4 regions of the Rhodovulum sulfidophilum DSM 1374 genome follow, and region 1 is predicted to be linked to each of the others. Evidence: riboswitches for the same ligand, from Rfam matches in the RefSeq annotation. Region 1 holds a riboswitch; each other region holds the start of a gene.
What was found. A riboswitch is a leader RNA that binds a small molecule or an ion and turns the genes downstream of it on or off. The one in region 1 is predicted to bind cobalamin.
Positions count from the first base shown of each region.

Region 2: linked by a shared signal. The riboswitch ahead of A6W98_RS19520 (BLUF domain-containing protein) and the one ahead of A6W98_RS01905 (ABC transporter substrate-binding protein) in region 1 are both predicted to bind cobalamin.
Region 3: linked by a shared signal. The riboswitch ahead of A6W98_RS19565 (5-methyltetrahydropteroyltriglutamate--homocysteine S-methyltransferase) and the one ahead of A6W98_RS01905 (ABC transporter substrate-binding protein) in region 1 are both predicted to bind cobalamin.
Region 4: linked by a shared signal. The riboswitch ahead of A6W98_RS07810 (ribonucleoside triphosphate reductase) and the one ahead of A6W98_RS01905 (ABC transporter substrate-binding protein) in region 1 are both predicted to bind cobalamin.

Region 1 is NZ_CP015418.1:368,822-376,632, forward strand. It holds gene A6W98_RS01890 (FecCD family ABC transporter permease) at 1-944, shown strand, start outside; gene A6W98_RS01895 (ABC transporter ATP-binding protein) at 941-1,705, shown strand; gene A6W98_RS01900 (DMT family transporter) at 1,756-2,664, shown strand; cobalamin riboswitch at 3,186-3,385, shown strand; gene A6W98_RS01905 (ABC transporter substrate-binding protein) at 3,534-4,544, shown strand; gene A6W98_RS01910 (FecCD family ABC transporter permease) at 4,541-5,581, shown strand; gene A6W98_RS01915 (ABC transporter ATP-binding protein) at 5,578-6,339, shown strand; gene A6W98_RS01920 (pseudoazurin) at 6,355-6,819, shown strand; gene A6W98_RS01925 (acyl-CoA thioesterase) at 7,270-7,638, shown strand; gene A6W98_RS01930 (MmgE/PrpD family protein) at 7,635-7,811, shown strand, end outside.
Region 2 is NZ_CP015419.1:82,603-90,413, forward strand. It holds gene A6W98_RS19500 (ABC transporter ATP-binding protein) at 1-738, opposite strand, end outside; gene A6W98_RS19505 (TonB-dependent receptor) at 993-2,990, opposite strand; gene A6W98_RS19510 (MFS transporter) at 2,987-4,174, opposite strand; gene A6W98_RS19515 (helix-turn-helix transcriptional regulator) at 4,359-5,369, shown strand; gene A6W98_RS19520 (BLUF domain-containing protein) at 5,701-6,774, opposite strand; cobalamin riboswitch at 6,879-7,090, opposite strand; gene A6W98_RS19525 (isocitrate lyase) at 7,184-7,811, opposite strand, start outside.
Region 3 is NZ_CP015419.1:95,597-103,407, forward strand. It holds gene A6W98_RS19540 (metal ABC transporter permease) at 1-52, opposite strand, end outside; gene A6W98_RS19545 (metal ABC transporter permease) at 52-912, opposite strand; gene A6W98_RS19550 (manganese/iron ABC transporter ATP-binding protein) at 909-1,811, opposite strand; gene A6W98_RS19555 (metal ABC transporter substrate-binding protein) at 1,882-2,787, opposite strand; gene A6W98_RS19560 (Fur family transcriptional regulator) at 3,071-3,496, shown strand; cobalamin riboswitch at 3,591-3,788, shown strand; gene A6W98_RS19565 (5-methyltetrahydropteroyltriglutamate--homocysteine S-methyltransferase) at 3,919-5,052, shown strand; gene A6W98_RS19570 (Crp/Fnr family transcriptional regulator) at 5,411-6,103, opposite strand; gene A6W98_RS19575 (cupredoxin domain-containing protein) at 6,205-6,612, shown strand; gene A6W98_RS19580 (NnrS family protein) at 6,692-7,811, shown strand, end outside.
Region 4 is NZ_CP015418.1:1,642,756-1,650,566, forward strand. It holds gene A6W98_RS07800 (anaerobic ribonucleoside-triphosphate reductase activating protein) at 1-119, opposite strand, end outside; partial or broken gene A6W98_RS07810 (ribonucleoside triphosphate reductase) at 112-2,322, opposite strand; cobalamin riboswitch at 2,415-2,608, opposite strand; gene dgt (dGTP triphosphohydrolase) at 2,837-4,201, shown strand; gene carB (carbamoyl-phosphate synthase large subunit) at 4,265-7,558, opposite strand.

The DNA of each region.
Region 1 (7,811 bases):
CGGCTTTTGGCGATTACAATATCGGCCTGCGGACGGTCTTCCTGTCGGTCACGAACGAGCTTGGCCTGACCGGCGCCAAGATCACGCCGATCGAACAGAGCGTCGTCTGGAACCTGCGCCTGAGCCGCGCGCTGGTGGCGGCCCTGTCCGGGGCAGGGCTGGCGATCTGCGGGGCAATCCTGCAGGCGCTCTTGCGCAACGCGCTGGCCGAACCCTTCGTGCTGGGCGTGTCGGCGGGCGCCTCGACCGGGGCGGTCTGCGTGATCGTTCTGGGCATCGGGGCGGGCGGCCTGTCCCTGTCGCTGGGGGCTTTCGCAGGGGCCTTCGCGGCCTTCGCCCTCGTGGCGCTCCTGTCCAACGGCGCGACCAGCGGGCCGAACCACACGATCCTGGCCGGGGTCGCGGCATCGCAGCTTTTCAACGCGCTGACCTCCTATATCGTCACGACCTCGGGCAATGCCCAGCAGGCGCGGGATGTGATGTTCTGGCTTCTGGGCAGCTTCGGCGGCGTGCGCTGGCCGGATGTCCAGCTTTTGCTGGTCGTGGTCGCCCTCAGCCTCGCGATCTGCATCTGGATGGCGCGGTCGCTGGACGCCTTCACCTTCGGGGATGAAGACGCCGCGGCCCTTGGCGTGCCGGTGGCGCGTATCCGGCTGGTGCTGTTCGGCGTGACCGCGCTGCTGACCGCGACCATTGTCAGCATGGTCGGCGCCATCGGCTTCGTCGGTCTGGTCGTGCCGCATGCGGCCCGCTACATCGTCGGGCCATTGCATATGCGGCTGCTTCCGGCCTGCGCGGTGGTGGGCGCGGTCTTCATGGTGATCGCCGACATCGCCTCGCGCATGATCGCAACCCAGCAGACCGTGCCCATCGGGGTCGTGACGGCGCTGGTCGGCGTGCCCTTCTTCGCGATCATCCTCTACCGCGCGAGGCCGCAGGCATGACGATCCTGGCCGAGAACCTGACATGGGGCGTGAAGCGCAGGACCATCCTGTCGGACGTCTCGCTGAGGGTCGCGCCGGGCGAGACACTGGGCCTGATCGGCCCCAACGGATCGGGCAAATCCTCCCTGTTGCGGCTGCTGGCAGGGCTGCGGCGGCCAATCTCCGGCCGGGTCCGGATCAACGGGCAGGACATCGCGCATGTCTCGCGCAAGGCATTGTCGCGACAGGTGGCCTTTGTCCAGCAAAGCGCAGCCACCGACACCAATGTGACGGTCAGCGATGTCGTGCGGCTCGGACGGACTCCGCATCGCTCGGCGCTGGCGGGCTGGTCCGAGACCGACGAGGCGGCGGTGACGCAGGCGCTGGAGCGCGTGGAAATGGCCGCGCACAGGAAACAGGCCTGGCAGACCCTTTCGGGGGGCGAGCGGCAGCGGGTCCATATCGCGCGGGCGCTGGCGCAGACACCGCAGGTGATGTTCCTCGACGAGCCGACGAACCATCTCGACATTCATCACCAGATCGAGATCCTGGGCATGGTCCGCGATCTCGACCTGACCAGCGTCATCGCCCTGCACGACCTGAACCTGGCGGCCATGTTCTGCGACCGGATCGTGGTTCTGGAACGGGGTGTCATGCGCGCCTGCGGCACACCGGATGCCGTTCTGACCCGGGAGATCCTGCGCGATGTGTTCCGCGTCACGGCGCATGTCTGCAGATTGCAGGACGCGTCTCGGCCCCATATACGGTTCAGCGCGAAATGAGACGGTCCGGGGGGACGTGTGGCCGGGGTTTTGGTGCGGATGAAAGTGAAATGACGGCCCGGTCCTCCCTCGCAGCGCCGCTGCATCCCGTCCGGAACGAACGGCTTGGCATCGCGTTGCGGGTGCTCTCGACCCTCGCATTCGCCATGATGGGCGTCTGCGTGAAGGCGCTCGGAGATGCGGTCCCGCTGGGACAGGTGGTGTTCTTCCGCTCGGCCGTGGCCTTGCTGCCTCTGATCGCCTTCCTGTGGTGGCGCGGCGAGTGGCCTCGCGGTCTGGCGACGTCCCGCCCCATGGGGCATGTCGGCCGCTGCCTGATGGGCGCGGTCGCGATGTTCACCTCCTTCGCGACGATCCGCCTTCTGCCCCTGGCCGAAGCGACGATGCTGGCCTATCTCGCGCCGGTGATGCTGGCCCTGCTTGGCTGGGCCCTGCTCGGAGAACGCCCGAGCGCGGGCCGGATCGGCGGTGTCGTGCTTGGCCTTGCCGGAGCGGCGGCCTTCTGTCTGCCCGCCATTGCCGGTGCCCTGCCCGATAGCGGGGCGCTGGGCGTGGTTCTGGGGCTCGTGACCGCGGCGCTGACGGCCGGGGCCCTGATCCAGGTGCGCCGGCTGACATTGCTCGGCGAAGGCGCCGGGGCCATCGCCTTCTGGTTCGCCGTGGTCTCGGCCCTCATCGGCCTTGCGACGCTGCCCTGGGGCTGGGTCTGGCCCGGTCCGGCAACCCTCCTGCTGTTGATCGGAACCGGCCTGGCAGGCGGGATCGCCCATATCCTCATGACGCTGTCCTTCAGCCATGCCGATGCCTCGGCGCTTGCCCCCTTCGAATATCTTTCGGTTCTGTGGGCCGTGGCGCTGGGTTTTGCCTTTTTCGCCGAGCTGCCGGGCCTGGCCTTCCTGCTGGCAGGGCCATTGATCCTGACCGGCGCCTTTATTGCCCGTCCGGCAAAGCCGAAATGACCCACGGCGCGCGTGGTCTACGCAAGTTCTGAACGGCTTTAACCGGCAAGTTCCGGCAATCCTGCGGTCAAGAAGGATAAGGCGGGCGATGGCCGGAAGCCGGGCCGTTGGATCGCCATCGGGGCGGGTTGCCTGACGCTTCCGCTCCTTTCGCCGCCCGAGCGCCTCGGCGCAGATCGCCCCGACCGGCTTGCCGCCCGCGCGGGCATTGATGCAACAGCGGTCGCGGGCAGGGCCGAAGCGGCAGGTTTTCAACACCGCGGCGGGCACCGTATGGCAGCCGTCGAACGGCCCGGCAAAGCGAACCGTATGCCGACGTCAGGTCCCATCTCGCCTGACCGTTTCCAGCCTGCCATGCCGCGCCATAGATGCAAAGGAAGCCGCCGGGCTGGCAACGTTCCGCCCCCTGCCGCTTCGGGGCCGGGGCATCTCGACGCATCAGAAGCTATATGCCTGTCAAGGTAAGGTTTTCCGGCGCGCAGACTGCGACCGGCGGGCAGTTGACCCGATAGGGCTTTCATGCTCTCTGCTCGGTCGCTGGTTTCCCGCTTGGGAATTAAAAGGGAATTCGCCGCAGGCCATTTGGCCCGCGAACCGAAACTGCCCCCGCAACTGTAGGCGGCGAGCGACGGTCCGACAACGCCACTGGGCATTTGCCTGGGAAGGCCGGACCGGCGGACGACCCGTCAGTCAGGAGACCTGCCGGCATGAAACCACTATCAACCGGGCGGGGTTGCCCGGGGAAAGCGATGTTCATGCCCGGATCTTTCGGCCGTGCTCAGCCAGGCGCAGCTTGCGCCAGCCAAAGAACTGACATCCGCCCGACCCGCGAACCCCGGGGCCCGGAAGCCAATTTCCGGAGAATTTCCATGAACACCAAGACTGCCCTCCTTTCGGCGGCCCTTCTGGTCTGCGCGGGCACGGCCCAGGCCACCGACTATCCCCTGACGCTGGAGAATTGCGGCCAGACCCTGACCTTCGACGCCGCCCCCGCGCGCACCGTCACCGTCGGCCAGGCCACGACCGAGATCCTCTACCTGCTGGGGCTCGGGCCCACCGTGACGGGCACCTCGGTCTGGTTCACCAATGTCCTGCCGCAATTCGCCGAGCTGAATGCCGGGATCCCGCGGCTGGCCGACAACGATCCCAGCTTTGAAAGCGTGGCGGCCGAGACGCCCGATCTGGTGACCGTGCAACATGAATGGCATGTCGGCCCCCAGGGCATCGTCGCCACCCGCGAGATGTTCCATGATATCGGCGTGCCGACCTATGTGCTGCCCAGCGACTGCGCAAGCAAGGACAACAGCCGCGGCTCGGACGGCACCCGGAGCGAGATGTTCTCGACCGCCTCGATCCACCGGTCGATCGAGGAACTGGCGCGGATCTACGATGTCGAGGATCGCGGCGCCGAGCTGGTCGACGAGCTGAAGGCGCGTGAGGCCGCGGCCATCGAACATGCCCGGGCGCTGGATCTGCCCGAAGGGGTCTCGGCGGTGTTCTGGTACTCCTCCGCCGAAATGGACATCGACCCCTATGTGGCCGGGCGGAAGGGCGCGCCGGGCTACATGATGCAACAGCTCGGGATCGAGAATGTGGTGGCCTCCGACGAGGAATGGCCCACCGTCGGCTGGGAAAGCATCGCCAAGGCCGATCCGACGGTGATCGTGCTGGCCGAGATGACCCGCCGCCGCTTCCCCGCCGACGATGTCGAGAAGAAGCTTGAGTTTCTCCGCACCGATCCGGTCGCGAAAGAGATGACGGCGGTCCGCGAGAACCGGATCGTGGTGATGGATCTCCAGGCGATGGAAGCGACCGTGCGGGCGGTCTACGGGCTGGAAGAACTGTCTGCGGCCCTGGCCGGACTCGATCTGCAAGGATGAGGTCGCGCGCCCGTCGGGCCCGCTGGCACTGGGGGTGGATCGCACCCCCGGTGCTGCTGGCCGCGCTGATCGCCGGAACCGCGATCGGCGAGACCCGCATACCCGCCTCGACCGTGCTTCAGGTCCTGGGCAACAAGCTGTTCGGCACCGTCTACCCGGTCGCGCGGATCGATGAGGGCATCATCTGGAACTACCGCCTCGCCCGCGCGGTGGTGGCGGCCGCCTGCGGGGCGGGGCTCGCCCTGTCGGGTGTCGTGCTGCAGGCATTGCTGAGGAATGCGCTGGCCGATCCCTATCTGCTGGGGATTTCCGCCGGAGCCTCGACCGGCGCGGTCGCGGTCACCGTCGCCGGGTTCGGCGCGGGCGCGCTCTCGCTCTCGACAGGCGCCTTCGCCGGGGCGCTGCTGGCCTTCGTCATGGTCGCGGCCCTGGCGCGCGCGGCGGGCGGCGGCACCGGGCTGCAGGCGGCAGGCGTGATCGTTCTGGCAGGGATTGCCGGGGCACAGCTCTTCAACGCGATGACCGCCTTCCTGATCGCGAAATCCGCCAATGCCGAACAGGCCCGCGGCATCATGTTCTGGCTTCTGGGAAATCTCTCCGGTGCCCGCTGGCAGGACAGCCTGGTTGCCGTCCCCGCCGCGGCCTTGGGGCTCGGGGTCTGTCTCTGGCATGTGCGCAGCCTCGACGCCTTCACCTTCGGGGCGGACAGCGCGGCCTCGCTCGGCATCAACGTGCGCCGGGTGCAGGCGGTGCTGATCGGGGCCGCGGCTCTGGTCACCGCGCTCATCGTGTCGCTGGTCGGCGCCATCGGCTTTGTCGGGCTGGTGATCCCCCATGCGATGCGGTTTCTCGTCGGCGGGCGCCACCGCCTGCTGGTGCCGGCCTCGGCACTGGCCGGGGCGGTGTTCCTGATCGCGGCGGATATCGTCTCGCGCATCCTGATCCCGGGACAGGTGCTGCCCATCGGCGTGATCACCGCGCTGATCGGCGCGCCCGCCTTCGCGGCGATCCTGATCCGGGGGAGGGCCCGGAAATGATCCTGAGCGGTGAAGGCCTTGGCTGGCGGGTGCAGGGACGGGCCATCGTCTCTGACGTCACCCTGTCGGTCAGGCGCGGCGAAAGGTTCGGGCTGATCGGTCCGAACGGGTCGGGAAAATCGAGCCTGCTGCGCATGCTGGCAGGCATCCGGGCACCAAGCGAAGGCGAAGTGCGGCTGGAGGGCCAGCCCCTGAGCCGCCTTCCCCGCCGCGACGTCGCGCAGCGCGTGGCGCTGGTCGAGCAGCAGGCCGAAACGACCGAGCGGATCACCGTCCGCGACGCGGTCGAACTGGGCCGCACGCCCTGGCTGTCGGCCCTGCATCCGTTCTCGGACGAGGACGAGGCCGCGGTAGAGGCGGCGCTGGTCGCGGTCGGCATGCAGGATTTTGCCGCCCGCTACTGGCATACGCTTTCGGGCGGCGAGCGGCAGCGGGTCCATATCGCCCGCGCGCTGGCGCAGCGGCCCGGGGTGCTGATCCTCGACGAACCGACCAACCATCTCGATATCGGCTCGCGGCTGTCGATCATGGCCCTGGTCGAGGGGCTGCCGGTGACGACCATCGCCGCGCTGCACGACCTCAACGAGGCGATGGCCTGCGACCGGCTGGCCGTGTTGCAGGACGGGCAGCTGATCGCGCTCGGCCCGCCCGACGAGATCCTCGTCCCGCCCCTGCTGCGCAAGGTGTTCGGGGTCGAGGCCCATCTTTTGACGGACCCCGCCGACGGGGTCCGCATTCTCCGTTTCAAGCCTATCTGATGAAAGACGCAAACGATGCGAAGACTTGCTCTCTCTGTCCTGTTGCCCGCCATGATCCTCTCCGCCCCCTTCGCGGCGGCAAAGACGGTCGAGGTGAAGATGCTGAACCGCAATGCCTCGGGGCCGATGGTCTACGAGCCGGATTATCTGGTGATGGAGCCCGGCGATACCGTGCGGTTCCTGCCCACCGCGCCGGGCCATAATGCCGGCACCATCGACGAGATGCTCCCGGCCGGGGCAGAGCCCTTCAAGGGCCAGATCAACGAAGAGATCGAGGTCACCCTGACCGAGCCCGGCATCTACGGGATCAAATGTTCGCCGCATTTCGCGATGGGCATGGTCATGCTGATCCAGGTTGGCGCCCAGCCCGCGGCCGAGGCGGATCTGCCCGCCGGACTTCCGACGCGGGCCGACAAGCGCCTGCGCGAGATCATCGCCCGCCAGGACACCGGTTCCGAGCAGGCAGAGGCACATCCCTGACATCACGTCGGCGCAAAACGCCGACGTGATCCGCGCGCGACCCCGGCCTGCGGCCCGAAAAGGCAGAGGCGGGCCGCGCGCGTATTCAGCACAGCGGTTTCCCTTCCCGAACATATCGCGTGAAACCGCGTTGATCTTCAGCAGCGCCTGCATCACCAGCGGGCGCTGGTTGCGCTCGACCCGGTCGAGATAGCCGGGCCGCGCGGCCAAGCCCCCCGGGTCTCGCGGAGCGGCCGCAGCCTGCCACCGGAAACAGCCGTCTTCACGCCACCCCGGAATTCGCAACCTTCGCATATCGCACCGATATGCTCGCATTCCTTCGCATTTTCAGTCCTTCCCAGGCTTAAGCCCTCTGGCTAAGCCGAAGAGAGCTTCTGAGAAATGCAAAGGTTGCAAACAATGCCCCTGTCATCACCGCAGGACACAGGCGTAGCGGCCGGATCCGCCCGGATGACCGCGCTGATCTTTCCCGAGACGGTCAACCCCCATGGCACGCTCTTCGCGGGGGCGGGGCTCGCGATGATGAGCAAGGCCGCCTTCCTGGTCGCCAGCCGCCGCGCCCGCCGCACGGTGGTGATGGCGGGATCGGAGAAGATCGATTTCCGGACCCCCGTCCTGCCCGGCGAGGCGCTGGAGCTGACCGCCGTCGTGACCCGCATCGGGCGCAGCTCGATGAGCGTCGAGGTGACGGGCGAGGCAGAGACACTGACGACCGGCGCGCGCCATCTGGCGATGACCGGCCGTTTCGAGATGGTCGCGGTCGACGAGAACGGTCGCCCGACCCCGATAGCCATCCCCAAGGAGGAGAAGACCCAATGAAGGACGGAGCACCGCAGATTGAACTGCACCGGCTGCGCATGCACAAATCGGCCGAGGCCCTGCCCCGCGAGGAGCAGCTGGCCTGGAAACTGGCAGAGCTCGCCGCCGATCCGGTTTCGGTTCCCGACGACACCGCCGAGATGATCGTGAACCGGGTGATCGACAACGCGGCA
Region 2 (7,811 bases), on a different replicon from region 1:
CGCCCCGGCAGTCTCGCCGAGGCTTTCGCCGCTGCGGTTGAAGACCTTCACGACCGCCATCCCCGCGAGATATTCGACGATGGCGCCGTTCAGCCGCTCTGAGGCCGCCTGATACGCTCCGGCCATGCGCGCATTGCGCCCCATCGCGGAGAACATCGCGCCGAAGGCCAGCGGCGTCAGCACGATCGAGGCCAGCGCCATGCGCCAGTCGACGGCAAAGAGCCAGATCGTCACCGCAAGCCAGGTCGCGCCGGCGGAAATCCCCTCCGGCAATCCATGCGCCACCAGAAGCTCCAGCCGCTCGGGCTCGTCCACGATCAGCTTCTTCGCGCCGCCCGAGCGACGCCCGGCGAACCAGCCCATCGGCAGCCGCGCCAGATGCCGCGCGAGCGCCAGCCGCAACGCATGGATCAGGCGGAAGGCCGCCACATGGCTCAGCCCCAGCGCAAGCCCCATCAGCAGATAGCCGAGGACCACCGCCACCAGCGCCGCCACCGCACAGGTGACGAAGATCGCAGGCGTCGCGGTGCCCGAGACAAGCTCGGCCACCAGCCGCCAGACCGCCCAGACCGGTACCAGCTCCAGCGCCACGGCGCAGGTGGCCATTGCCGCCGAAATGGACAAAAGCGGCCCCGCCTTCCCGCCATGGCGCATCAGCAGCTTGAGGCTCGCGAAGAAATCGGGGGGCTTCGACGCCTCGTTCCCGGGAGGAGCCCCGGCCATCGCCGCTTCGGTCATCGTTCTTCTCCTTTTTCCGGCGGAGGGATCGCCAGGATCCGGCACCGCTCCGGGGCGCCTGTCACGACCCGGTATTTCAGGCGGTTTCGACCCGGGGAGGGCCACGATCACGCCGATCGCCTCCCGGGCCCTGTCCCTTGCGCGCGTCCAGGGACGACCCCGCCCCCGTCCAAGGGCCGCCGCGGTTCATGACCCGCGCCCGCGGTGGCGCGCGGAGGGGCGCGGTGGCGCGCCCCACGACAGGCGCGGATCGCTCAGAAGCTCTGGGTGAAGCGGATGCCGACTTCACGCCCGCGCCCAAGCTGGTAGACATCGCCCAGACCGTAGCCGCTGGCATCGAAGCCGTAGCTGACATAGGTCTCGTCCGTCAGGTTGGTGGCATAGAGATCCAGCACCCGGTGCTGTCCCATGTCCCAGGCCAGCCCCGCATCCACCAGCCAGTAGCCGCCCTGGCCGAGGCTGTTGGCCTCGTCGAACCAGACCTTGCCCTGATAGCTGAGGCCCATGCGGGGGATCAGGCTGCCGCGCCCATGGCCCAGATCATGGGTGTAGTCGACCGCCAGCCGCGCGGTGAAATCCGGCGCATAGGGCACGTCATTGCCGTCATGGTCGGTGCCCGACGCGTCGTCGTAACCGGTGAAGCGCGACGAGCCCCAGGTGGCGCCGCCGGTCACGCCCCAGGCGCCCCGGTTGACGCGCAGCCTGGCGTCGATGCCCTTGGCCGTCACCTCGCCGACATTCTGCAGATATTGCGAGGCGGCCGGGCCCACGAACATCTGGTAATCGTCCGTCACGCTGTAATAGGCCGCGACCGACGCCTCGACCGACCCGTCGCCCGAGCGGTATTTCAGCCCCGCCTCGCCGTTCCAGGTCGTCGCCGGATCATAGGTGTAGGAGATGTTCGAAGGCGTCAGCGTCCTCGTGAAGCCGCCCGCCTTGAAGCCGCTGCTGACGATCCCGTAGGCCTGCCAGTCCGGCGCCAGCGCATAGCTCACGCCCAGTTTCGGCGAAAGCGCGCTCCAGTCGTCGCTGCCGTCGAGGCTCACGGCGCCGGTCGCGGTCGCATCGGTCTTCTCGTAATCCCAGCGCGCCCCGGCGGTGACATCCAGCCGGTCGGTGGCGTGCCAGGTCAGATCGCCGAAGGCGGCATAGCTGTCTGTCTTCTGCAGCGTCGAGGCGCCATAGGCGTCGCGGTGAAACTTGGTATGCGAATAGAACAGCCCGACCACGTAATCGACAGGCCCTCCGGTGGCCGAGGACAGCCGCAGCTCCTGGGTCAGGGTCTTCTGCCATTCCGGGGTGTCGGACCCGAAGATCGTCCGGTCGAGGGACCGGTCCTGATACCCGGTCAGCAAGGACAGCTTTCCCCAGCCGAGATCGTAATCGGCGGTCAGCCCGTAGCTGTCGGTGTCCTGGATGTAATCCGAGGGGAAGGGCACCGCCTTGCGGCCGCTCAGCTCGGTGCCCTTCACGAACTGTTCCTCGCTGGAATCGATGCGATTGCGCGCCGCGCTCAGCATGATGTCAAGCGAACTTCCCTCGGGGGCATAGCGCAGCCGCAGCTGCGCGCGGTCCTCGACGGTGCCGCCCACATCCTCGCCGGTTCCCATGACATCGAGATCGTCATCGGCGTCGTCGCGCGCCAGCGACAGATCGGCCCAGAGCCCGTCGCCCAGCTGCACCTGTCCGCGCATCTGCGCCTGATAGCCCTGATCCGAGCCCCCGGCCGACCATGAGAAGGGCGCCCCGTCCCCGGGCTTCGTGGTGGTGACATTGATCACGCCGCCGACCGCGCCGCGGCCGTAAAGGCTGCCCTGCGGGCCGTAGAGGACCTCGACATTTTCCAGCGCGCCGGGGAACATCTGGGCCAGGACCGCCGGATCCTGCGGCAGACCGTCGACATAGACCTGTACCGAGGGGTTGTAATAATCGAGCGAGGACTGTCCGCGCAGCGTGAAGTTGGAATAGACCCGGGCCGAGCGGGTATCGACGGTGAGGCCGGGAAAGACCCGGTCCAGATCGGCGATATTGCGGACCTCGCGGGCCTGGAGCTGCAAGGCATCGACCTCGGCGACGGCACCGGGAAAGCTCAGCGCCTCCTGCGGCCGCTTGGCGCCCCGGACAAAGATCGTTCCGAGATCGAGTTCGCCACCGGCCGACCTGTCCCGGGCTTCCAGGGGCGTCGCCGCGAAAGCCAGCGAACCGAAAGCCAGCGCCGCGACACAGGCCGTATTGAGCAGACTGCGCATCATTCGGCTATCTCCATATTTTTCAAGGGAATTTCAGACGCGGGGCAAGTGCCCGCGAGGTGCCGCACCAAAGGCAGCGCAGACATCAGCAGAACCACGGCCAGACCGAAGACCGGCGCATAGCCCATATGCTGCGCCAGCTGTCCGGCCAGGATGCCGGTGGCGACCGCAAGGGCGGCGTCGAGGCTCTGCAGCAAGGCGAAATCGGTCGCGACCTGAGCCGGCGCGCACCAGTTCATCATCTCGGCATAAAGCGCCACGAAGGACACGGCCGTCAGCGCGGACAGGCCCAGCTGCAGCGCCGCGAGTTGCCAGAGCGCACCGGGCGCCACAGCCCAGACGGCAAGCCCCACGCAGCATGTCCCGATCCCGCCGCCCGCTGCCAGCAGCACCGGGCGCGGGCCGAAGCGGCGGCACAGCACCGTTCCGGCCGCCGCCGCGATCAGCCCCACCGCCATGCCGCCCGCGCCGCGCAGCCAGCCGATGAACTCCATCGAGAAACCGGCATCGACCAGCATCGGGCCGGTCATGGCCAGCCCCAGCCGCACCCCGCCCTGCCACAGCAACAGCAATCCCGCGCCGCGCATCAGGACCGGGTTCTTCAGGCTGAGAAGCGGCGAAGGGGGCCTTGCCGCCGGTTCGGGCCGACCGATCCGCAGCGCGCGCACCGGCAGCGTCAAAAGCAGCATCGCGACCGCGAGGAAGATCATCGAGATCTCCCATCCCAGCCGGGCATAGATCCACAGCCACAGCCCGCCGCCGATCAGGAAGCCCGCATAGCCTCCGACGGTGCTTGCGCCGCTGGCCAGCGACCGCGTCCGGCGGGTGGTGGCATGCACGCCCGCGGCATCGGTGGCGATGTCCTGCGTGGCCGCCAGGACCGCCATCGCGAAGACCACCGGCAACAGCGCGCCCAGATGGTGTTCCGGCGCGAAGGCGGCACCGATCAGGAAGCACAGGCACAACAGGCCCTGGCAGGTCAGGATCCACCGGCGCGGCGTGGCGAAGCGGTCGACCAGCGGCGACCAGAAGACCTTGAGCACCCAGGGAATGAACAGGAGCGACAACAGCCCGATCCGGTCCAGCCCCACGCCCGCATCGCGCAGCACCACGGGCAAGGCGCTTTGCACCATGCTGCCGGTGATGGATTGCGCGGCATAAAGCCCGACAAGGGCAAGTGCCGGCATCCATATCGGCCGGATCGGTGGTGTCGCTGGTCGCACGGTTCTGGCCGTCCCCGGAATAGCCTGGTTTTCGGTCGCCTGGTTTTCGGCGGAGTATCAGGGGACTATGCCGGGGGGGAGTAGTTGACTATTGTGATCAGGTACTCCGATAATGGGATCGGACTTTTATTTTCCGGGAACCGTCAGGATGGGCCTTCAGATCGAGACACGCCAGCTCGCGCATGCCGAACCGCATGAGGTGGCGGTTCTGGGACCGCAGCCCCTGTCCTCGTCCTTCGGCGGCATGCCCGAAAGCGGCAGCTACCGCATTCTCGGTCTGCGCAAGGGCGTGACGATCTCGCTTTTCGATATCGAGACCGGCACCGGCATGGCAGCGGACATGCATACCGCCCCCTGTGTCGCGCTGAGCCTGCTGTTCGAGGCGGCCGGGACCGGCTGGATCACCGAAGGCGAAGGGCAATTCGGCCCGATCCCGCTGCGCCCCGGCATCTACTGCATGATCGCCCCGGCAGGCGCCACCGGGCAGGACCGGTTCAAACCCTCCTCGCGCCTGCGCGGCATCGACATCCGGCTTGAACCGTCCTTCTGGTCGGCGCTTGGCGGCCCGTCCTCGATCGACGCCCTCGGGGCCGGGCATCCCCATGCGGCGATGGCAAGCCCCTCGGTCTGGGTCGGCCTGTTGCCCCTGACACCGCGCCTGATGGCCGACGCCCAGGCCCTGTTCCGCTCGGGCATGTCCGGCACCGCCGATCTGACCGTCGAGGCCCGCTCGCTCTACATCATCGACGAGGCGATCCGTGCCCTTGCCGCCGGGGTCAACATGGCCACCGCGATCGCTCCGGCGCCGCTCCTGGCGCGCGACAGGCGGGCGGTGCAAAGGGTGATCGCGCTGATGGAAGGCGATCTCGGCCGCGCCTGGACGGTCCCCGAGCTTGCGCAGGCGGCGGGCATTTCCCACAATCGCCTCAAGCAGAGCTTCCGGGCCGAGACCGGCTGCGCGGTCTACGCGTTCCTGCAGGAACGCCGCCTCGGCGAAGCCCGCAGATTGCTGCTGGAGGGCAAGGGCTCGGTGACGGATGTCGCGCTTTCCGTCGGATATGGCAGCCTGAGCCATTTCACGGCCCTGTTCCGGCGGCGCTTCGGGCAAACCCCATCGGATGTGCTTTCGCTGTCGAAAACGGCGCGCCGCACCGGGTAGCGACCGGAAAGACCGGGCGTCGGAGCAGCTCTTTCTTCAGCTCGGTGCCCGGCGATCGCGAGGCGCGCGCCCGGACGGGATCGGCCCGGGGATCCCGGACATCCACGCGCCGTGCCTCCCGAGGCAGCCGAGATGACAGCGATCCCGGCCAAGCGGCTCTGGCAGCCTGCCAATAGCGGGCCCGAACCCCGCAGGAGAAGGCCCCGCCCGCCAATCTCGTGGCAGCAGCGTGAGGCCCCGGGTCAGAGCGCGTCCTGCCGAAACGGGGCCGCGCAGAACATGTCCCGCGCCACCCTTCGGGGTTTCCGCAACGCGCCCGGCAGGCCCGGGATCACACCCTCTGGCGGGTGCGGAGGGCGGGGTCGGCAGCGGGGTCGGCTCCCGTGGGCAGCTGCTGGGCCAGAAAGGCAAGCCGGTGCGACCAGTCGCAAAGCGGGCCGGCATCGCGGCCGCCCAGCAGGACCGTCCGCCCGGGCATCCGCGCGGACAGACGTTCGGCCAGCGCCGCCCCGCGCATGGCATCCTTCGTGCCGATGCCGACACGCCCGGCATAGACGATGACCGGACAGCTGCCGGTCTCTCCGACAGCGTCGTCGAGTGCCGCGCCCGAGGCCCAGGGCACCATACGGACGGAATATCCGGCCTGTCGCAACAGATCGGTCTTGGCAATGGCCCCGGCGATTTCCGTGCAGCCATAAGGCGCAAGGACAAGAACCCGCCCCTTCGGCGCAAGCGAGGTGGCGGGTCGGCCGGCCCGCAGCAGAAGCCGGTTCAGGCGTACGGTCGCCAGCGTCACCTCGAAGCCCGAAAGCGCGCTGGCATGCCAGGCTGCGGCCAGCGCGGCGCAAAGCGCGTCGACGAAGCCCGCCCGCGCCGACAGCGTTTCCAGGGCCGAGGGCGGCAGGTCGGGCACCGCCTCCTCGGGCGCCCGGGCAAGGTCGCGGACGAAGCCGTCCGCCAGGTCGCGCCAGTCCGCCTCGCCGCCGCATTCCTCGCGGTAGAGCGCAGCGGCCCGGTCGAAGGCAAGCGCGGCGGTCGCCGCATCGAAATCCGCCCTGTCGGCCAGCGGCCCCGAGGGCGGGGCAAGCCGCATCGGCCAGCCCGCGAAGCGGCGTTCATCGGTCGCGCCGGCGCTGAGGATCTGCATCTCGCCGTGGCGCGGGTCGGTCCGGATCGCCGAGGCCAGCGACAGGACCGTCCGTGCCGGACCCTCCAGCCATTGCAGGAACCAGCCCCGCTCGAACAGCAGGACCCCGGTCACGTTCCGGTCGCGGTTTCGCAAGGCGTCCTCGGCGGCCATGGCCCCGGCGGAGGCAAGGTCACATCCGGGATGGGCGCGGCTCTTGTAGGCGATCCGGAACAGACGCCCCTCGGCGGTTCCGTCTTTCGGGCTTTCTTTCAGCATCCCCACGGCCTCAATTGCAGGCACGGGGCCAGGGGCAAGGCAGCGGATACGGGCCGCAAGGGCATCCCGGTCCGACACCGTGTCCTCCGGGGCACCCCGCCCGTTTCAACACCAAGCGGATGGCAGGTCTCCTGGCTTGCGGGTCGCCGCGGTTCCGGGCCTTCCCGGGCATCGCCCAGTGGCATCTTCCAGAACCGCTCGCCGCTTACAGTTGCGGGGGCAGCCGCGGCCTTGGGGAGATCCCCCGCACCGCATTCCCTTTTCAGTCATGCTCCCTGCAGGCGAGAGCATGCGCACCATCCGTCGCAATGGTAGACAAAGCCGCGGCTCCTGTCGAAGAAATCCGTGGCCTCCACCAGGGAATGCGGCCGCGCGAAATGCGCGCAGCCGCGTCCCGGGGCAGCGGCGCCTATTCGGCCGCGAACTGGTTCATGGTATTGGCCGAGCCGCCCGCCTTGAGGGCACGTTCGCCGCCGACCATCTCCTTGAACGTGTCGCCCAGATCCGAGCCGACCTCGTGCTGGTGCCGGACCGCCGAGATGCCGCGCCGGATTTCCTCGCGCTGGACGGTCGCGACATAGGCCAGCATCCTGTCCTCGCCGAAATAGCCGCGGGACAGCTCGTCCATCGCCTTGGCGGTCAGGTGGAAGGTCGGCAGGGTGATGAGGTTGTGGAACACCCCCGCCCGGGTCGAGATGTCGGTCTGGAAGGCCCTCAGCCGGGCATCGGCCTCGCGTCCCAGATCGGTCTCGTCATAATCGGGCTTCATCAGCTCGTTGCCGTCCGGATAGCTGTCCTCGGAAATCGTGCCCTCGGCCAGCCATTGCGCGCGGACCTGCTTGCGCAGGTTCAGCGTCCAGTTGAAAGAGGGAGAGTTGTTGTAGGTCAGCTTGGCATCCGGCACCGCCGCCCGGATCTCGCTCACCATCGAGGCGATCTCGTCGACATTGGGGGTGTCGGTCTCGATCCACAACAGATCGGCGCCGCCCTGGGTCAGCGAGGCGATGCAATCCTCGACCACCCGCGCCCGCCCGGTG
Region 3 (7,811 bases), on a different replicon from region 1:
AGGCGCTCTGCATGAAGCCGAACTGGAACGGCATCAGAAGCGTCTCGAGCATCACGCCGGCTCCTCTGTCAGGGCGGCGGCGGCCTTGCGGCGGGCGGCCAGCAGCCCGTGCTTGGGGGCCATCAGGAAGGTCGCCAGGAAGACAAGGGTCTGCAGCACCACGATCACGCCGCCGGTGGCGCCGTCGAGGAAGTAGCTGATATAGGCGCCCGCGAAGCTGGTCGAAGCACCGATGGCGACCGAGGTCAGGATCAGCCGCGGGAAGCGGTCGCAAAGCAGATAGGCCGTCGCGCCCGGCGTCACCACCATGGCGATCACCAGGAACGCCCCGACCGTCTGCATCGCCGCCACCACGCTGGCCGAGAGCAGCACGAAGAACACCGCCTTCAGGAGCCCCGGGCGCAGGCCGATGGAGCGCGCGTGGCTTTCATCGAAGAAGGTGACCATGAGGTCCTTCCATTTCAGCACCAGCACCGTCAGCGACACGATCCCGATGAGCGCCAGCTGCAGCGTGTCCCCGGGGGTGATCGCGAGGATGTTGCCCATGGTGATGGTCTGGATCGAGACCGACATCGGGTTGACCGAGGCCATGAACAGCCCGAGCCCGAAGAAGGCGGTGAAGATGATGCCGATGACGACATCGGTCTTGAGCCCGGATCGGTCCGACAGGAACAGCATCGCTCCCGCCGCCAGCCCGCCCGACAGGAAGGCGCCAAGCGCGAAGGGCAGCCCGAGGATGTAGGCCCCGGCCACCCCCGGCACCACGGAATGCGAGAGCGCATCGCCGATCAGCGACCATCCCTTCAGCATCAGGTAGCAGGACAGGAAGGCGCAGACGCCCCCGACCAGCGCCGAGACCCACATCGCGTTGGTCATGTAGCCATAGGCGAAAGGCTCCAGCAGCGCGCTCACTGGCTGCGCTCCGCCTTGCGGGTGCGCTCGCCATATTGCACCAGCGGGCGCTCGTCATCGGTGAAGATCGACACCTGCCGCATGTCGTCATCCTCGTGCAGATCGGGCCCGCCCAGGGTGAAATGGCGCAGAACGCCGCCGAAGGCCGCCTCGAGATTCGGGCGGGTGAAGGTGGTCTCGGTCGGGCCATGGGCCAGCACCGTGCCCTTCACCAGAATCGTGCGGTCGCAGAATTCCGGCACCGAGCCCAGATTATGGGTCGAGACCAGCATCACCCGGCCCTCCTGCTTCAGCGCGCGCAGAAGCGCGATGATCTGTTCCTCGGTCTTCACGTCGACGCCGGTGAAGGGCTCGTCGAGCAGGATCACCTGCCCGTCCTGGGCCAGCGCGCGGGCCAGGAAGACACGCTTTTTCTGGCCGCCCGACAGCTCGCCGATCTGGCGGTGGCGGAAATCGCGCATCCCCACCCGGCCGAGCGCGGCATCGACCGCCGCGCGGTCCGCCTTCGCGGGACGCCGCAGAAAGCCCATATGCCCGTAGCGGCCCATCATCACCACATCCTCGACCAGAACCGGGAAGGACCAGTCGACCTCCTCGGATTGCGGCACGTAGGAGATGAGGTTGCGGCGCAGCGCCTCCTTCACGCCGAGGCCCAGCAGGCGGATATCGCCCTGCGCCACCGGCACGAAGCCCATGATCGCCTTGAACAGCGTGGATTTCCCGGCGCCATTGACCCCGACAAGGGCGGTGACGGTGCCGCGCGGGATCCGGAACGAGGCATTCCTCAGCGCGGTATGGCCGTTGCGGTAGGTGACCGTCACCCCGCGCGCCTCGATGCCGCTGCCCGGATCCGCGGCGTCGGGCCGCGCCGCCCCGGTCTTCTGCAGCTCATCCTTCATGCTGTCCCTCCTGCCGGAAAGGCCCCACCGGATGTTGCGCACCGGAAGGGCCGTCTGCCCCACCGGGCGTCTAGTTCGTGGTCGCGCTCAGCCCGTCCGCCACGGTCTGCGACGTGACCCTCAGCAGGTCGAGATAACTCGGGACCGGCCCGCCCGGTTCCGAAAGGCTGTCGACATAGAGCACGCCGCCATAGCTGGCGCCGGTCTCGCGCGCGACCTGTTCGGCCGGGGCGGTGTTGACGGTGCTTTCGCAGAAGACCACCGGAACATGGTTCTGCCTCACCCCGTCGATCACCGCGCGCACCTGCTGCGGCGTCCCCATCTGATCGGCATTCATCGGCCAGAGATACAGCTCCTTCATCCCGAAATCGCGTGCCAGGTAGCTGAACGCGCCCTCGCAGGTGACCAGCCAGCGCTTCGCCTCGGGAATGGTCGCGATCTCGGCCTTCAGGGGCTCGAGCGTGGCGCGCAGCTCGTCCTTGTAGGCGCTGGCATTCCTGACATAGGTCGCGGCATTCCGGGGGTCGTGCTCGGCAAAGGCTTCGAGAATATTGTCGATATAGACAAGCGCATTGTCGAGCCCCATCCAGGCATGCGGGTTGGGTTTGCCCTGATAGGCGCCCTCGGCGATCGGGATCGGGTCGATGCCGTCGGTCAGCGTGACCGAAGGGACATCGCCGAGATGATCCAGGAACTGCTGGAACCAGAGCTCGAGGTTCAACCCGTTCGACAGGATCAGGTCGGCATCCTGCGCCCGGACGATGTCGCGCGGCGTCGGCTCGTAGCCGTGGATCTCGGCCCCCGGCTTGGTGATCGACACCACATCGGCCGCATCGCCCGCCACATGCCGGGCCATGTCGGCCAGAACCGTGAAGGTCGTCACCACCTTCATCCGGTCCTCGTCCGCAAGCGCAGGGCCCGCCATCAGCCCGGCCGTGGCCGCCATCCCCATCATGCGTGTCATCTTCAAGCTCATGGACCATCCTTTCCCTGTTCGAGCGATCGTCATGCATGGCCCCAGTTGCAAGCCAGTCGCAGATACAGATAGCAGATCCACCCCTTATTGCAACTCATTTGCAGATAGAGACCTCGCGAGAGGGCTGAACCCCGCGGCGCGCCTCTCGGGCCGTCGGACAAGACAGGGCAGGCTGTCGTCAAGACGGATGACCTTGACAGGCGTTCGTGCTATGGGATCGCTTCAGCCCGACCGGCCCGCTCCGATGTCGGGCACGCGACATCACGGACGGAGCGGACGCCCCATGACCAAAGCCAATCACGAGTCCCTGCTCGACATCTGTCGGCGGCACGGTCTGCGCATCACCGGGCAACGCCGGGTCATCCTCGAGGTGCTGGACGCGTCCGGGGATCATCCCGATGTCGAGGAACTGCACCGCCGGGTTGCCGCCATCGAGCCGGGGATCAACATCGCCACCGTCTACCGGACGATGAACAAGCTTGCCGAGAAGGGGCTGATCGAACGCCACATGTTCGAGGACGGACGCCTGCGCTACGAACCCGCGCCCGAACAGCATCACGACCATTTCATCAATCTCGAGACCGGCGAGGTGGTCGAATTCAGGTCCGACGAGATCGAGCGGCTTCAGGAAGAGATCGCCCGCAAGCACGGCTTCGAGATCGTCAGCCACAAGCTGGAACTCTATGTCAGGGCGCGCAAACCCCGCTGACCGGGCGGTCGCAGGGGCCGACCCTGCAGCTACCTCATTATTATCATGAAAACTTCTGACAGCGGGACGCATTGACAGTCGCGCGCCGCTCTCGCATCTCTGGCGCCGTTCAGGTGCCGGATCGATGTCCGGTTAAAAGGGAATCCGGGAAGGCCCGTCGGCCGGATCCGGAACTGCCCCCGCAACTGTAGGCGGACAGCCTGCCCGACATGCCACTGGCCGATCGCGCCGGGAAGGCCGGGCAAGGCGCTCATCCGCGAGTCAGGAAACCTGCCTGAACCGATCACCTGTTCCGGCCGCGTGGGGCGTGTCGGGAGCGGCTTTCCGCAAGGGTGGCACCGCCGCTCCGCGACGCGCGTCGTGGGGTTTCGTTTCCAGTTCCGGCGCGCGCCGAGCGCGGGCCGTTCGAAAGGCATGTCACGATGACGACCGAAGATACCTCCTCCTCCCTCCGCCCTGCGCTTCCCCGGGCAGATCATGTCGGCTCGCTGTTGCGTCCGCAGGCGATTGCCGGGGCCAGGATGCAGGGCCTGAAAGGCGCCGAGCTCCGCGCCGTCGAGGACCGCGAAATCGCCGCCCTGGTCGCGATGCAGAAGGAGGCCGGGCTCCGGGTCTTCACCGATGGCGAGGCTCGCCGCCAGTTCTGGCATTACGATTTCATGGGGATGCTGACCGGGCTGGACATGAAGCCCTCGACCCGCAGCCTGCCGTTCCAGACAAAGCACAAGACCCCGCCCATCGAGGCGCATCTGACCGGGCCGCTGAATTTCCCCGCCGATCACCCGATGCTGCGGCATTTCACCTATGTCAGGGATCTGGTGGCGCCGGGCGAGGGCATCGCCAAGATCTCGATCCCCGGCCCGTCGGCCTGCCATTACCGGATGGTTCCCGAGAATATCGAGCACAAGCCCTATCTGGATCAGGAGCTGATGTTCCATGACATCGCCGCGACCTACCGCAAGGCGGTGCACGCCTTCTACAAGGCCGGTTGCCGCTATCTGCAGCTGGACGACATCTTCTTCGCCTATCTCGGCGACGAGAAACAGCGCGAGGAGCGCCGCGCCATGGGCCAGGATCCCGACGAGCTGGTACGCAAATATGCCTGGATGCTGGAAGAGGCGATCAAGGATCGCCCGGCCGACATGGTGATCGGGATGCATATGTGCCGCGGCAATTTCCGGTCGTCGCATGTGGCCGAAGGCGGCTATCACGGCGCGGCCGATGCGATCTTCAACACCACCTCGGTCGACATCTACCTGATGGAATACGACACCGAGCGCGCCGGGGGGCTGGAACCTCTGGCCAGTCTGCCGAAGGGCCGCAAGCGGGTCATGCCCGGCTTCATCACCACCAAGACCGGCAAGCTGGAATCGCTGGACTGGATCAGGGCGAAATATGACGAGGCATCGAAATATGTCGATATCGACCAGCTCGGGGTCGCGCCCCAATGCGGGTTCGCCTCGACCGAGCACGGCAACGAGATCACCGAGGACGACCAGAAGCGCAAGCTGGAACTGGTGGTGAAGACCGCAGAGGCGATCTGGGGCGAAAGCTGAGGCAAGAGGCTGGCGGGGCGGCGCGTGAAGGCCCGTCCCGCCGCTCCCGGACCGGAGACAGGCCCCGTCTTGTCTCCTGCGGGCGCCCTTGCGCCGGGATCTTCCGGCAGGGTCCCGACCGGCCGGGGTGCGCCGCTCTCCGGCCGGGGCACCCACCCCCAAGGAAGACGCCGACAAGGCCTGGATCCGGAAAGCCGTCGCTCCGCCCGGCGCCTGGATCGCGAACAGGCCCGTCGCGACGAGAACATGCGCCGACGCCACCTTTCGCGACAGGTATCCGACCTCTTTCCCGGCCGGTTTCGTTCGGCGGCCGGGTCCGGGGCGCGGGGCCTGAGCCCATTCGCCCGGCGGTACGGCGTTACCGTCCCTCGCCGATCAGTTCCAGACGCCGCGGGTCGGTCACGGTGACATGGCGGCGGCGGCTGGCCACGATGCCCGCCTTTTCCCAGGCGCTCAGCAGGCGGCTGACGCTATGCAGCGTCGTGCCGGTCATCTCCGAAATGTCCTGCCGCGTCACCGGAAAGGCGATCTCGATCCCCTCCTGCCCCTTGCGGCCGGACTGGTCGATCAGCCGCAACAGGGCACCGGCCACGCGCTGCTCCACCTGTTGCGTGGCCATCTCGATGAGGCGCGCGTTCATCTCGCCGACACGGGTGCCGACGGTCCTGTAGCCCTCTTCGGCAAATCCGTCATAGCGGTCCACGAAGCCGTCCCAGAGGCTCATCGGCCAGGACAGGGTCAGACATTCCCGCGCGCAGACCGCCGTGGCGGGATAGGTCTCGCGCCGCAGCGCCCGGGCAATCCCGAAAAGCTGCCCCGACGGGATATGGAGCGCGGTCACCGCGTCGCCTTCGGCAGTGATGCGCATGACCCGGATCACGCCGTCCATCAGCAGGTGGAAGCGCTCCGCCGGATGCCCCTCGCGGAACACGGCCGCGCCCTCGTCAAAGCGCCGCGCGGTGGCCAGATCGAGGATCTCGCGGATCTGCCCCCGGTCGAGCCGCCGGAACGGGCCGACATGCTGCAACAGGCTTTCATCCAGTTTTCCGATCATGAACCGGCCCCGAGTTTGTCGAAACGCAACGAGGTCTGGCCCGCGATACCGCAAAAGGGAAGCCATGAAACGCATGTGACGGTGAAAGGAGGCATGCGATGCGACATCCGGTTGCCCTCCCCCTTGCCGCAGCCCCCACCGCCCGTGCCGCATCGGCGACCCCTCTTGATGTGAAGATGCCGGATCGCGGCAATGCCGGGGGGATGGTGTCGAAGCCCGCTTTCGGCGAGGCCCGGCAGGACGACACCATCCGCGTCGCCCCGACCGGGACGGCGCCGGATGCCCCCGGCATCGACGGCATGCTGCCCGCTGGCAGGGCGACCGTCGTCGGCGCCCCGGGCCGGAAGGTCGAGCCGGGCGTGACTGGCCCGGGCGTCTCTGGTGCCAAGGGCCCGACGCCCGCCGCGAGGGGCATGGCGCCACCCCGGATCGGCGGGCCCGCCCTGCCCCATCGCGGCAGGACGGCTGGCCCCTTCGGGGATCTCATGGCGCAGGTCGTGCAATAGCGGCGAAGGGGCCCCTGCACGGCCGCAAACCCGGGCGCAAACACCGGCGGCGGCCCTCCCATTCCGGAAAGGAAAGATCATGTCCACCATCCCGCGGCCTGCCCTCTTTTCCTACGGCTTCCGGCCGTTCTTCCTGCTGGCCGCGCTGTTCGCGGCGGCGGTGATCCCGCTCTGGCTGGCGGTCTGGGCGGGCCATGCCGCGCTGGCCGGCCCCTTCGGCCCGCGCGACTGGCATATTCACGAGATGCTGTTCGGCTATGTGCCCGCGGTTCTGGCGGGCTTTCTCTTTACCGCGATCCCGAACTGGACCGGGCGAATGCCCAGACGGGGCCTTCCGCTGGTGGCGCTGAGCGGGCTGTGGCTGCTGGCGCGGCTGGCCGTCGCGGGAGCGCTCGCCCTGCCCGCCTGGGCGGTGATGGCGCTCGACCTGTCCTTCCTGCTGTCGGTGGCGGCGATCAGCGTGGTCGAGATCGTGGCGGGACGTAACTGGCGCAACCTTGCGGTGATCGTGCCGGTGGGACTGTTGGCCGCCGCAAACGCGACCTTCCACCTCGAGGCGATGACGCGGGGCGCGGCCGATATCGGCATGCGCGCGGGCTTTGCCTGCATCCTCTTCCTGATCCTGCTGATCGGCGGGCGGATCGTGCCCAGCTTCACCCGGAACTGGCTGAGCCGTCAGGGGCCCGGCCCCCTGCCCGCGCCGTTCGGCCGGTTCGACCGGCTGGCGCTGATGGCAAGTGCCGCGGTCCTGGTCCTCTGGTCCCTCGCACCCGGCCTTCCCGGTCTGTCTGCCGCCCTTGCCGGACTGGCGGGGCTGCATCTGGCGCGGCTGGCGCGCTGGAGGGGCTGGCGCTGCGGGCGGGCGCCGATCCTCTGGATCCTGCACATCGCCTATCTGTTCCTGCCGCTGGGATTTGGCGCGCTGGCACTGGACGCGCCGGTGGCCGGGCTGCACCTGCTGGGCATCGGCGCGATCGGAGGGATGACGCTGGCCGTGATGATGCGCGCCTCGATGGGCCATACCGGCCGCCCGCTCGAGGCCGGGCGGGTGCTGACCGCCTCGTTCCTGCTGCTTTGCGCGGCCGCCCTGACCCGTGCGCTCCTGCCCGATCAGGGCCTTGGCGGGATCGGCGGGCCGGGGCTGAGCGGCGCGCTCTGGACCGCGGCCTTCGCGGGCTTCGTGCTGAAGGTCGGGCCGT
Region 4 (7,811 bases), 1.3 Mb from region 1:
GTGTTGTGGCAATAGCGGCAGGCCCAGGGACAGCCCTGGCAGAAGACCGTCGCCACCAGTTCGCCCGGCCAGTCGACGCTCGAATGCCGGACCAGCCCGGAGATCGCAAGCTCAGCCAAGCTGTGCCTTCGCCTCGTCGAAATAGACCCGTTCGGCGGCCTCGCCCTTCTTGCCGGTATTGAAGGACGCCATCGGGCGGTGATAGCCCATCACCCTGGTCCAGACCTCGCAGCGGGTGCGCTCTTCGTCCGTCAGGACGATTTCGGCATCGCGGGTCGTCATGTCCTTGTCGATCATGGTCATCGGATCACTCCTTCAGCTGGCTTTCGCGCGCTTCGCCGCAATCAGCTCGGCGTCGCATTTGGGGCAGAATTCGTGCTCGCCCGCGAGATACCCGTGTTTCGGGCAGATCGAGAAGGTGGGCGTCACGGTGATATAGGGCAGGCGGAACGAGGACAGCGACCGGCGGACCAGCTTCTTGCAGGCCTCGGCCGAGGAGATCCGTTCGCCCATGTAAAGGTGCAGGACCGTGCCGCCGGTATAGCGGGCCTGCAGCGGCTCCTGATGTTCCAGCGCCTCGAACGGATCGGAGGTATACCCGACCGGAAGCTGGGTCGAGTTGGTGTAATAGGGCTGATCGTCGGTGCCCGCCTGCAGGATGCCCGGGAAGCGCTTGCGGTCCTCGCGGGCGAAGCGGTAGGTCGTGCCCTCGGCGGGCGTCGCCTCGAGATTGTACATGTGCCCGGTCTCTTCCTGGTATTCGACCATCCGGGCGCGCAGGTGGTCCATCAGCCGGATCGCAAGCCCCTGACCGGCCTCGGTCGAGATGTCCTCGCGGTCGTCGGTGAAGTTCCGGATCATCTCGTTCACGCCATTCACGCCCAGCGTCGAGAAATGGTTTCGGAGCGTGCCGAGATAGCGCTTGGTATAGGGGAAAAGCCCGGCCTCGATATGGCGCTCGATCACCTTGCGCTTGAGTTCCAGACTTGTGCGCGCGATAGCCGCCAGCCGGTCGAGCGCGGCCAGAAGCCCCGCCTCGTCGCCCTTGTGCAGATGGCCGAGCCGGGCGCAGTTGATGGTGACGACGCCAAGGCTGCCGGTCTGCTCGGCCGAGCCGAACAGCCCGTTGCCGCGTTTCAAGAGCTCGGTCAGGTCAAGCTGCAAGCGGCAGCACATCGACCGGACCATATGCGGCTCAAGCTCGGAATTCACGAAGTTCTGGAAATAGGGCAGCCCGTATTTCGCCGTCATCTCGAAGAGATAACCGGCATTTTCGCTCTCCCACGGAAAATCGGGAGTGATGTTGTAGGTCGGGATCGGGAAGGTGAAGACCCGACCCTTGGCATCGCCCGCGGTCATCACCTCCATATAGGCGCGGTTGATCATGTCCATCTCGGACTGCAACGCGCCATAGGCGAAATCGGCCTCGCGCCCGCCGATCACCGGCACCTGGTCCTTCAGGTCATCCGGGCAGGTCCAGTCGAAGGTCAGGTTGGTGAAGGGCGTCTGGGTGCCCCAGCGCGAGGGCACGTTGAGATTGTAGATGAATTCCTGCATCGCCTGACGGACGGCGGCGTAATCCAGCCCGTCGATCCGCACATAGGGCGCCAGATAGGTGTCGAACGAGCTGAAAGCCTGGGCGCCCGCCCATTCGTTCTGCAGAGTGCCGAGGAAATTGACGATCTGGCCGAGCGCGCTGGTCAGGTGCATCGGCGGACCGGATTCGATGCTGCCGGGCACCCCGTTCAGCCCCTCGCGCAACAGCGTCCTCAGCGACCAGCCCGCGCAATAGCCCGCGAACATGTCGAGATCGTGGATATGGATGTCGCCGTCGCGATGCGCCTGGCCGACTTCCGGCGGGTAGATATGGCTCAGCCAGTAATTCGCCGTCACCTTGCCCGAGGTGTTCAGGATCATGCCGCCCAGCGAATAGCCCTGATTGGCATTGGCATTCACCCGCCAGTCCGAGCGGTCGAGATATTCGTTGATCGAGCTTTCGACATCGACCAGCACCTGCCGGTCCTCGCGCAGCCGCGCATGCTGGGCGCGATAGACGGCGTAGGCGCGCACCGTCGCGATCCGGTTGGCGCCGATCAGGGCCTGTTCGACGGCATCCTGGATTTCCTCGATATCGGGCGTGCCATCCGCGTGGCGGAAGCTCAGCACCCGCACCACCTGGGCGGTGAGATGGGCGGCCTCCTCGGCGCCGAATTCGCCGGTGGCCTCGCCCGCACGGGCGATGGCCCGGGCGATCCGGCCGGCGTCGAAGGGAACGATCTGGCCGTCGCGGTTGGCGACGGAACGGGGCGAGGGGGCGGTCATGGCGGTTCGCTTTCGGTTCTGGTCAGGGGCGGCACGCAGGGAGGCACGCGGACCCGCCGGTCCGACGCACGCACCCGAGCCCACCGCTCGCGGTCGTTCGGTCCGCTCTGGCAGGTCTCCTGACTTCGCGGCTCGGACGCCCTGGCCCTCCTTCCCGGCGTCTTGCGCCAGTGGATCAAGGGGCCGCGGCTTGCCGCTGACAGTTGCGGGGGCAGTGCCGGACTCTCACCGGCTTCCCTCTTCGCCCACGGCGCAAACCGCGGGAACCAAAGCAACAGTATATTGATGTTTGCGGGGGCGTATTGTCAACATGTAGCGGGTGCGACCTTCGCGCACCCCCCGGGCCCTGTCATCGGGCCGGGTCACTGACAGTCGCGCGGCAATGCGGGATACGGGTCTCTTTGCCGGGGTCCTCGCACCGCCATCCCGGCTCTGGTGGGCGGGGTAGGCGATCGGCGCTGTCGCCGCAAGCTGAAGCCGCTATGCTGGCGCCGATCTGCCGGAGGGGAAAGCGATGGAACATATGGAATGGCAAGGGCTTCTGACGAAGGCTCGGCACGAGCAGCGCGAGCCTGCCCCGGATGAGGCCGAAACGCGCGCGGCGCGCGATAGGCGGCGTCCGGCGTTTCTGGCCGATCTCGACCGGGTGATCTTCTCGCAGCCGTTCCGGCGCCTGGCCAACAAGACCCAGGTGCATCCGCTTTACGAGAACGACCACCTGCATCACCGGATGATCCACAGCCTCGAGACCAGCAGCGTGGGCCGCTCGCTTGGGTTCGAGGTCGGGCAGGCGCTGGCCGCGAAGAGCATCCTGCTCGACGGCGCCGGGCACGACCTGTCCTATATCCTGCAGGCGGCCTGTGCCGCCCATGACATCGGCAACCCGCCCTTCGGCCATGCGGGCGAGGATGCGATTTCGGAATGGTTCGAGATGCGAAAGCCCTTCGGTGCGGATCTGAGTGAGGGCCAGCGCCGCGAGTTCGAGCATTTCGAGGGCAATGCCCAGGGCTTTCGGATCCTGACCCGGCTGGAGATGTCCCGGCGCGAGGGCGGCATGCGGCTGACCCACGCTGTTTTGGGGGCCTTCACGAAGTATCCCTGTCTCGCGCGCGACGGCGCGCTGGGTAAGGCGGCGCCCTATATCGGACGCAAGAAGTTCGGCGCCTTCGAGGCCGAGGCTGCGCATCTGGAGGAGATGGCGCGAAGCACCGGTCTGATCCCGCAGGACGGCGGCTGGGTGCGCCATCCGCTGGCCTTCCTGGTCGAGGCGGCCGACAATATCTGCTATAATATCCTCGATCTCGAGGACGCCTTCACCAGCGGCGTGCTGCCCTTCGGCGAGGTTGAGACGCTTCTGCGGGGACTGATCGAGAAAGATGTCCAGCGGGAGGAGGGGGCCGCCGATGCCCGGTACGACGCCGAACATGTGGGCAAGCTGCGGGCTGACGCCGTGGGCGCGCTGATCCGCGCCAGCGTCGCGGCCTTTCTCGATCACCATGACGAGATCCTGGCAGGCCGGTTCTCGACCGAGCTGACGGATGTCTTCGCGCTGAAAGAGGCCTTCGCGGCGATTTCCGAGGTCGCGAATGACCGGATCTTCCCCTCGTCGCGCAAGATCGAGCTGGAAGTGGCGGGGCGCGACCTGATCTTCGCGCTGCTCGACCGCTTCCATGCGGTGATCGAGGGGCTGGCCGATCACGGCTGGGATGCCGCGGCGATGGCCGAGAAGAAACCCTATCTGCGCAAGCTGGTCACCTCGGCCGGGATGGATCTGCGCGATGTCTGCGACCCCTATTCGGGGCTTCATGCCCTGACCGATTTCGTCTCGGGCATGACCGACCGCTATGCGGTGAAGATGGCGCGGCCGCTGGGGCTCTGAGCCCGAAAGACAGGACGCCCGGGCAGTGGCTGCCCGGGCGCCGGATCGTCAGGCGGCGGCGGATCAGCCCTGCAGGCTGCGCACCCCGATTTCGCCTTCCTCGCGCGATTTCATCGCCAGGGCGGCGGCATGGCAGCCCGCGGCGGTGGTGAAATAGGGGATGCGGTCCATCAGCGCGACATTCCGGATCGAGCGGCTGTCCTCGACCGCGCGGTTGCCCTCGGTGGTGTTCATCACCAGCTGCACCAGCCCGTCCTTCATCACGTCGACGATGGTGCGCCCGCCCTCATAGGCCTTGTTGACCAGCGTCGTCTCGATCCCGCTTTCGGCCAGGAACCGCGCGGTGCCGCGGGTCGCGAGAATGCCGAAGCCCAGATCGACGAGGATCTTGGCGGTTTCGACCAGCGCGGGCGTCTTGTCGGCCTCCTTGATCGACAGGAACACCTGCCCCTCGCGCGGGAGGTCGGTGCCCGCGCCCAGCTGGGCCTTGAGGAAGGCGCGCGGGAAGGACCGGTCCCAGCCCATGACCTCGCCGGTCGAGCGCATCTCGGGGCCCAGCAGCGTGTCGACGCCCGGGAAGCGGGCAAAGGGCATCACCGCCTCCTTGACCGAGAACCACGGCATGATCGGGTCGGCCAGCGACATCTGGTCGGCCAGCGGCAGCGGCGTGTCGGGGCTGGTATCGGCCGGGTAGGGTGCGCGCATCGGGAAAGCGCTCAGCTTCTCGCCCGCCATCAGCCGCGCCGCGATCGAGGCGATGGCGCTGTCGGTCGCCTTGGCGACGAAGGGCACGGTGCGCGAGGCGCGCGGGTTGACCTCGATCAGGTAGATCTCGCCATCCTTGACCGCGAATTGCACATTCATCAGCCCGACCACGCCCAGGCCCAGGGCCAGCGCCTCGGCCTGGCGGATCAGTTCGGCCACGATCTCTTCGGGCAGGCTGTGCGGCGGCAGGCAGCAGGCGCTGTCGCCGGAATGGACGCCCGCCTCCTCGATATGCTCCATGATGCCCGCGACATGGACCTTCTCGCCATCGCAGAGCGCGTCGACATCGACCTCGGTCGCGCCCGAGAGATAGCTGTCGAGCAGGACCGGCGACTTGCCGGAAACGACCACCGCCTCGTTGATGTAGCGTTCGAGCTGGGGCGTGTCGCGCACGATCTCCATGGCGCGGCCGCCCAGCACGTAGGAGGGCCGGATCACCAGCGGATAGCCGATTTCCTCGGCGGCCTTCATCGCCGCTTCGGCCGAGGCCGCGATGGCGTTCCTGGGCTGCTTGAGGTCGAGCTTGTTCACCAGCGCCTGGAACCGCTCGCGGTCTTCGGCAAGGTCGATGGCATCGGGCGTGGTCCCGAGGATCGGAATGCCCGCCGCTTCCAGATCGTTGGCCAGTTTCAGCGGCGTCTGGCCGCCGAACTGCACGATCACGCCATGCAGCGTGCCTGCCATCTTCTCGACCCGGAGGATCTCCATCACATGCTCGAAGGTCAGCGGCTCGAAATAGAGCCGGTCCGAGGTGTCGTAATCGGTCGAGACCGTTTCCGGGTTGCAGTTGATCATGATGGTCTCATACCCGGCCTCGGTCAGCGCGAAGCAGGCATGGCAGCAGCAATAGTCGAACTCGATCCCCTGACCGATCCGGTTCGGGCCACCGCCGAGGATGACCACCTTCTTGCGGGCCGAGGGACGGGCCTCGCATTCGGTCTCGTTCATCGCCGGGGATTCGTAGGTCGAGTACATGTAGGGCGTCTGCGCCTCGAATTCGGCGGCGCAGGTGTCGATCCGCTTGAAGACGGCATGGACCCCCAGATTGTCGCGCGCGCGGCGCACCTGACCCTCGTCGCGGCCGGTGAGCATGGCCAGACGCGCATCGGTGAAGCCCATCATCTTGAGATGCCGCAGCCCGTCTTCGGTGACCGGCAGACCCTCCTTGCGGATCTCGGCCTCGGTCTCGACGATCTCGCGGATGCGGGCCAGGAACCAGGGGTCGTAGCTGGTGGCGGCGTGGATCTCGTCATCGCTCAGCCCGTGGCGCATCGCCTGGGCCACGACCCGCAGACGGTCCGGGGTCTGCCGGGTCAGCGCGGCGACGATCTGGGCCGGGTCGGGCGCGCCGGGAATGTCGATCTCGTCAAAGCCGGTCAGGCCGGTTTCCAGCGAGGCCAGGGCCTTCTGCAGCGATTCGTGGATGGTGCGGCCGATGGCCATCGCCTCGCCCACTGATTTCATCGCCGTGGTCAGTTCCGGCTTGGAGCCCGGGAATTTCTCGAAGGCAAAGCGCGGGATCTTGGTCACGACATAGTCGATGGTCGGCTCGAAGCTCGCGGGCGTGACCTTGGTGATGTCGTTGTCCAGCTCGTCGAGGGTATAGCCCACCGCGAGCTTGGCCGCGATCTTGGCGATCGGGAAGCCGGTGGCCTTCGAGGCCAGCGCCGAGGAGCGCGACACCCGCGGGTTCATCTCGATCACGACCATGCGGCCGTCCTCGGGGTTGATCGCCCATTGCACGTTCGAGCCGCCGGTCTCGACCCCGATCTCGCGCAGCACGGCGATCGAGCCGTTGCGCATGATCTGGTATTCCTTGTCGGTCAGGGTCAGCGCCGGCGCGACGGTGATCGAGTCGCCGGTATGCACCCCCATCGGATCGACATTCTCGATCGCGCAGACGATGATGGCATTGTCCGCCTTGTCGCGGACCACCTCCATCTCGAATTCCTTCCAGCCCAGCAGGCTTTCGTCGATCAGGATCTGGCTGACCGGCGAGGCGTCGAGGCCGCTCTTGCAGTAATACTCGAATTCCTGCCGGTTATAGGCCACGCCGCCGCCGGTGCCGCCCAGCGTGAAGGCCGGGCGGATGATCGCCGGAAGACCCACATGCTCGAGCGCGGCCATGCATTCTTCCATGTTGTTGGCGATGGTGGCCTTGGGGTTTTCCAGCCCGATCCGGTCCATTGCCTCGCGGAACAGCTTGCGGTCCTCGGCCATCTCGATGGCGGCGCGGTTGGCGCCGATCAGCTCGACCCCGTATTTGTGCAGCACGCCCATGTCGGCAAGCTTCAGCGAGGTGTTCAGCCCGGTCTGTCCGCCCATCGTCGGCAGAAGCGCGTCGGGGCGTTCCTTCTCGATGATCCTGGCGACGACATCCGGGGTGATCGGCTCGATATAGGTCGCGTCGGCCAGTCCGGGATCGGTCATGATCGTGGCCGGGTTCGAGTTGACCAGGATGACCCGGTACCCTTCCTCGCGCAGCGCCTTGCAGGCCTGGGCGCCGGAATAATCGAACTCGCAGGCCTGTCCGATCACAATGGGACCCGCGCCGATGATCATGATGGACTTGATATCGGTTCTCTTCGGCATGTCCCGCTCTCAGTTTTGGCAAATTGATGGGGGTTATAGCCAAGCGGCCTTGGGGCGCAAGGGCGGGCGAGGGAAAATCGGCGCGGGCATCTGCGGGGCGGAGGGAACCGGCGCAGGCCCTACCGCATTTGTGAACGATCTGCCCGCATGCTGACGGAACGTTGCCCCGGCGCGGCCCGGCTTTTCTGCCATTCTGGAAGGCCGGATGCCCGGCCCCTCCGCCTGTCCGGCGGGCGAAGCCGCGCCGCCTCGG